Regions from separate parts of the Arthrobacter sp. UYNi723 genome, predicted to be linked through region 2. Evidence: predicted binding sites of a transcription regulator. Region 2 holds the regulator's gene; the other holds the start of a gene.

Region 1 (3,409 bases), on a different contig from region 2:
CATGGCCGTGGGCTGCTGCTCTCAGGCCGCCTTGACGACCAGCAGCTCGTCCCATTCCGTGGTGTAGCGCGGAGACAGGGCCTCGCGCTTCATGCCCCAGTCGGGCGCCTCGACCATCCCGGCACGGCCCAGGCCAATAGAGCCGGTTCCGAACCTGTCCATGATGTCCCCCAGCAGAGACCCGATGTGTTTTTCCTCGTGCGCGGTGGCAAACATGGGTAGCTGCGGCGCAGCTCCGGCCGGCGACAGATCCATCAGCAACACTCCGGCCCTGGCATACGGCACACCGTCCACGATCCACTGCTCCAGGGCTGAGGTCGCAGCCTTGGTCAGGACTACCGGATCTGCCGTCGGCGCCGGCAGTTTCACGGTCGCAGACGGGAACGAGGAGAACCGTTCGTTGAAGTGGGACGTGCCGGCGAAGCAGGACATCAGCTTGGTCTGCTGGTGGTCCTTCGCCAGCCGGATGGCAGCCTGCTGGGCGTAGATCGCCATCACCTCGTGCATCCTGGCCGCCGAGGTTACCGGCTTCGAGAATGACCTCGAAAAGATGAGCTGCTTCTTACTGGCGATCTCGGTTTCCAGCGGGATGCAGGGGATCTCGTTGAGCTCCATGATCGTGCGCTGCATCAGCACCGAGAACTTCTTCCGCATGACCACGGGGTCTGTCGCCTTGAGATCAGCGATCGTGAAGATCCCCAGGGCGTTCAGCTTCTTCCCGAGCCGCCCGGCAATCCCCCAGATACCTGTCACCGGCACCCGGGCCATGATGTGGTCCCGATGAGGCACAGCAAGCGTGTCGTAGCTGCACACCCCGCCGAGGGCAGGGTTCTGCTTCGCAACCCGATTCACGAACTTCGCCAGGGTCTTCGTGGGGGCAATACCGACACAGACCGGCAGGCCGACGTGCTTGGCCACGGCAGTTTTGATCTCCCGCCCGATGCGCTCCAGCTCGTGTGGCTCGCCCCGCAGCATGGCGAATGCTTCGTCGATCGAATACACCTCGACCAGATAGCTGTAGCGGCCGATCAGCTCCATGACCCTGGAACTCAAATCTCCGTAGAGCTCGTAATTGCTGGATTTCGCAATGAGCTCCCCGAGTCTGGGATCGGCCTTGAGCTTGAACCAGGGGTCGCCGTTTTCGATGCCCAGGGCTTTCGCCTCATTGGATCTGGCGACAACGCAGCCATCATTGTTGGAGAGGACCACCACCGGCTTACCCTCCAGCTTCGGGTCGAAGGCACGCTCACACGAAACGTAGAACGAGTTCACGTCAATGAGGGCCGTCCGCTCGACCCGGCCGCCTGAAAGATCGTGCATCAGACGCGAACCGGCCTAAAGCCGATGGAGGCATCGGGTAACGACGCCCCAGATGCTGAGCTCTGCGAGCTCCGGGACAACAACGTCAGGGTAAGCCGGATTCTCCGCGGCCAGCCTCACGCGTCCGTGCTCCAGCCGCAGCCTCTTGATGGTCAGTTCCCCCTCGATGATCGCGACGACGACGTTGCCGTCGACAGGTGTCAGCGATCTGTCCACGACCAGCTCGTCGCCATCGGAGATGCCAGCGCCGTCCATCGAGTGCCCGGACACCCTGACCAGGAACGTGCTGGTGATGTCATTGATGAGGTGTTTGTTCAGGTCGACGCGGCCGGTGAAGTAATCCTGGGCAGACGGGAATCCGGCCGGCACAGCCACCGAACAGTAGAGGGGCCCGAGCTGGTCCGAGGACCACACATCAAGAGTGGCGAGAACGACAGCGCTCATCGGCCTACTACCTCCCGGGTATTATCGAAACTATGTTCTCCACAGGGTTATCAACATGTGAACATCTATTCGAACAATCATACCGCCGGCCAGCGGGAGCGCGTAGCTTGAAATTGGAGAAGGGGCAGGGTCAGCGGCTGTCGGCCCTCAGCGTGTAGGTCTTCTCAATGACGCCGGAGCCCTCCTGGCCACGAAGCTGCCAGCCCCACCAATACGTCCCCACATGCTTACCGAGCAGCGGCGCATCTTCGGTAAAGGTCTTGAAGTGACCGCGCGCCAAGTGGCGTCTGCCAGTACCGTCCCCGGCGCCACTAATCGCTCCTGCCGAACTCCGGGCGGTCCCATCAATCACGACCTCGTGGAATGCGTCCCCAGTTGGTCCGGGGCCATTCGCCTTGCTGGAGCCACGCTCCCTCAAAGTGACGTTGCGGCAATTCATGAGAGCCAGCGCAAAAAACACCCTGTTCATCGCCTCAACAGCCGGGGCCTGACCCTCCTCGGCATCGAAGCCACTGGTGAACATGCTCTTGGTGTCCCCGAACGGGCCACCGGGATGAAGCACGCTCCGATACACCATGAATTCCATGCCAGTCAGGAAGCCGCGGTCATTGAGCCGGAACCGGACGTCCTGCTCCAGCCGGATCGAGAGCCCGTCCGCGTCCCGGAGATATGCTTCGATCCAGTACTCATGCGGGGCGCCGGTGAAGGGCTGGACCTTGAAGTTGGTACGCGTGGTGCTGCGGTGCACCATCGCCCCGATCCGCCGCACATTTGGGCGCGAGGGCAGCCCTTCCGGGACTTCTGCTTCTATCCACACTGCCTCGGCGCCTGGTCTGACTGGGCCAATGTTCTCGACGAAGGACGCCTGATTTACGCCCGCAGGCAGGAATTCCATCATCTCGGAAGCGTCCACCATGAGCGGGGTGCCGAAGTCCGCAGTATCCAGATAGATGCTGATCTTGGCCCGGTAGATCTTGAAGTGACGCCGCCACTTCTCCGGCATCCGTTTGGTGTTGAACACCATGTTGCTCTTCTTCATGTCTCCCCCATAGCTTTCAAGCTCCAGAGGCAGTCTACGAGACGGTGTGCGGTCACCGCCGCCAGCCATCACCGGCGCTTTTCGACCGGCCGGTACCTGTCACAGAAGGCAGCCAGAGAGTTCTGGAGCAGCGCCATGCTGCCCAGCATGTCCACGGGACGGGAACGGGAGCTGGCGTCTCCATGCAGCCGACTGACCATCCAGGCGGCGAACACGTTGTGAGGAATCTTCAGGTTCATCGCCTGATCAAACAGCCACAGCACCGGTTCGTGAAAGAGCCCGTCTTTGAGCTGGAAGCCCGGGCAGAATGTGTCCTCCCCGATGAACACCCGGACTGCACGGCGCATCGCTTCTGGATTACCCAGTGCCTGAAAATGCGTCTCCAGGTCCGTTGCGGTCGGCAGGGTGAATTCTTCGCGGATGCTGTCCCAGATGCGCTCCGGAACAGCCGGCCAGTAGTGGGGTTCAGCCAACACACTCGACGCAGTAGGCATGGCCGTCCTTCTCGCGCGCTTTCTGCGAACGGTGGCGGACCAGGAAGCAGGAGTAGCAGGTGAACTCATCGTCAGCCTGCGGGATGACCTGAACGACGAGCTCTTCGGCAAT
Region 2 (3,409 bases):
GTTGCTGTCCGGGGACAACGCCCCCGGCGGAAAGGTTGTTCAACTGGGCAATATCCGCGATGACATCACGGGGATCACGCTCGGGCGCCACCGCACTGGCAATGGCCCAGAGTGACTGGCCGGCCTGCACCGTGACCGAGACTGTTGGCGTCAGTGACAGGTCGGCGGCAGAATCGGCGGCCTTTGCCGGGGCGTTGAGGAAACCCGCCAGGGAAAGCAGGATTGCGGCAAGGATCACCAGCGGGATGCCGATGAGGACAATCCGGCCCCTGCGGGTCAGGCGCAGCGGCGGCAACGATTCCCTGCGCTGCCTTGGCGCCGAACCCGACGTCGAAACGGGTGCGGACCACTGCCGCGAGGTGAGGTCCTGCACGGAAATGAGCTGCGGACGCGAGTCCTGCGAAGCAGATATAGCTGACATGAAATGAGCCCTCCTGGACCATACTGTGCTGCCCGGCGCGCCCTCCGCGTCCACTTGCCGGTACCGGCCTGAGCCGTCCATAAATTCGAATATTCGAATCCGCAAGCAACGAGTAGAACACATGTTCGAACTTTGCTTCTTCATTTTTAGCACTTATCAACGAATATTGTCGAGACTCGCTAGAACAAATGTTTGAAAAAGGCCTGTGGCTGGCCTACGTTTGGATCAAAGAACAACCACCTCTGTAGTTGATCAGCAGGGTCTGACAATCAACTCCGACACCAGCCCCGGGGCGTTCCAGGCACCAGCGGCCGGAGCGGAGCCGGACAACCGAAAGGCATTGGCGAACATGGCAGCACCAGCCGCCGAGGGCAAGGCGACACCGCAGCGCCGCCAGCCCCAACGGACCCCCAAGGGGCTCACCGCCCGCCAAAAGAAGATCCTTGAAACCATCCAGCGCTCGGTGAATGACAACGGCTATCCGCCGTCGATGCGTGAAATCGGTGACACCGTGGGCCTGGCGAGTTTGTCGAGCGTGACCCACCAGCTCTCACAACTGGAGAAGCTGGGATACCTTCGCCGGGACCCCAAGCGTCCGCGCGCCATGGAAGTCCTGATGCCGTTGACGCTGGACGGCGGGTCCACAAAGTCCAACGGGACAACCAAGCCCTCAGTGCTGCACGGCATCGGCGGAACGGTCACCGAACTGCCCTCTGCCATGGACACCGCCATGGTGCCTTTGGTGGGCCGGATCGCGGCTGGCGGGCCCATCCTTGCTGATCAGGTGGTGGAAGACGTGATGCCCCTGCCCCGGCAGCTCGTGGGCCAGGGTGAGCTGTTTATGCTGCGCGTGGCCGGCGACTCCATGGTGGACGCTGCCATCTGCGACGGCGACTGGGTAGTGGTCCGCCGGCAGGCAGACGCCTCCAACGGCGATATTGTCGCGGCCCTGCTGGACGACGAAGCCACCGTCAAGACCTTCCGCCAGCGCGATGGCCACACGTGGCTGTTGCCGCAGAACACCCAGTACGAGCCCATCCTGGGCGATCACGCCACAATCATGGGCAAGGTCGTCTCGGTCCTGCGGTCGCTATAGGACGCCAGCCGGCGCTGCACGCGCTGGCTAGGAAGCGCCCTGGTTAGGACGGGCCCTGGCTTGTAGGACCCTCGCAGGATCCGCGTTCAGTCAGGCGCCCTTCCCGGCCAGCCTTTCCAGGGCGGCGAACGCCGTTTTGCGGTCCGTGGTGGGCCAGAACGGTGGCAGCGCGGCGCGGAGGAATCCGGCGTAGCGCTCGGTGGCAAGCCGGGAATCAAGCACGGCCACCACGCCTTTGTCTCCGGTGGAACGGATCAGCCTGCCAGCGCCCTGGGCCAGGCGGATGGCCGCGTAGGTCGCCGATACCGCCATAAAGCCGTTTCCGCCGGCCTGCGCAACGGCGCGGGACCGTGCGGTCATCAGCGGGTCATCCGGCCGCGGGAACGGAATGCGGTCGATCACCACCAGCCGGCATGATCCACCCGGAACATCTACGCCCTGCCACAGGGACATGGTGCCGAACAGGCAGGTATCGGGCTCGTCGGCGAACTGCTTCACGAGGGCCGTCATGGTGGAGTCGCCCTGGCAGAGAATGCTGAGGCCAAGCCGGGGACGCATCGCCTCAGCGGCCTCCTCGGCCGCACGCCGGGACGAAAACAGGCACAGGGCACCGCCGCCGGACGCCCGGATCAGCGCCTCAAGTTCATCGAGGGCCTCCGGCGACGCCCCGCGGCCTGGCTTGGGGAGGTGCCCTGCGACGTAAAGGATCCCCTGCTTGGGATAGTCAAAGGGCGATCCGACGTCGATCCCGGTCCAGCTGGGCGCGCCCTCCCCCACCAGTCCCAAGCCGCCGGCAGCCGGTTCAAAGGCTGAGCCGATGGCAAGCGTTGCAGAGGTCAGCACCACGGTGTGGCCGGCGAAAAGCCCCTCGCGGAGCTTGCCGGCAACGCTGAGCGGCGCGATGTTGACCAGGGCCGGCGCGGACTCGTCGGGCTGCGCATAGCCATGCTGCGGATCGAAGGAACTTGCGCGGGAGAACCACACCACTTCCCGGTTTTCCCGGGCAACAATCAGCCGTTCGCAAAGTTCGAGGATCAGCATCAGGCGTGAGCGCGCGAGCTGCCGGCCGCCGTCGGCCGTTTGGCTGCCGTCACCCTTGGAATCGGACAGGGCAGCGCGGCAGGCCTCACGCAACTGGTCCACGCAGTCCAGCTGTTCGTCGTTGAGGCCGTTGGGGAGCAGCCCGTTGGGCACTCCGGCAAGGGCGAGTTCCAGGTTGGCGGCAGCGGCGTTGAGCGCATCCACGGTGATGGCCGTGTGTTTCCGTGCGCCCGACGCCGCAGCGTGGACCATTGCCACGGAGAGTTGACCCGACACCGCCCCGGTGACGCGGTCCTGCAGTTCGTGGGCCTCGTCCACCACCACAACGTCGTATTCGGGAAGCACTGCCAGGCCTTCAAAGGCGCTGACGGCGAGCATGGCATGGTTGGTCACCACGACGTCGGCCTCGGCGGCGTCGTGGCGCGCCAGTTCGCTGAAGCATTCGGCTGCCATGGGGCATTTTTGGGCCCCCAGGCATTCCATGGACGTCACCGAAACCTGCCGCCAGGCCCGGTCAGTAACGCCGGGCAGGAGTTCGTCACGGTCGCCCGTGGTGGTCTTCTCCGCCCACTCGCGCAGGCGCACCACTTCCTTGCCCAGCTGGGACGACGGCCCGCCCAATGCGGCGGCGAAATGCGGGACGCTGGTGTCTTCGCCGAGGGAGAACAGCTGGCCCTCGGCGGGTTCCTCGGAGGGGAACCCGCCTTCGAGCTTGTGCTGGCAGACATAGTTGGAGCGGCCCTTGACCAGGGCCACCTTGACCGGGCGGTCCAGGGCAGGGGTGATCGTCTTCAGCAGCCGGGGAAGGTCGCGGCCCACAATCTGGGTCTGCAGCGCAAGCGTGGCTGTGG

The links. The regulator LexA, encoded in region 2, represses DNA repair genes until DNA is damaged. The targets are predictions, from matches to a motif close to TCGAACANNTGTTCGA.
Region 1: ACVWY0_RS05670 (LexA family protein) is a predicted target of LexA. The motif match lies at 1,822-1,837, and genes of this name have one in related genera.

The regions. Positions count from the first base shown of each region.
Region 1 is NZ_JBSRZM010000005.1:95,284-98,692, forward strand. Features, by position in the region: gene ACVWY0_RS05665 (Y-family DNA polymerase) at 22-1,320, opposite strand; gene ACVWY0_RS05670 (LexA family protein) at 1,336-1,764, opposite strand; gene ACVWY0_RS05675 (hypothetical protein) at 1,895-2,803, opposite strand; gene ACVWY0_RS05680 (hypothetical protein) at 2,872-3,297, opposite strand; gene ACVWY0_RS05685 (DUF4193 domain-containing protein) at 3,269-3,409, opposite strand, start outside.
Region 2 is NZ_JBSRZM010000024.1:26,956-30,364, reverse strand. Features, by position in the region: gene ACVWY0_RS17015 (LysM peptidoglycan-binding domain-containing protein) at 1-421, opposite strand, end outside; gene lexA (transcriptional repressor LexA) at 771-1,517, shown strand; gene ACVWY0_RS17005 (ATP-dependent DNA helicase) at 1,608-3,409, opposite strand, start outside.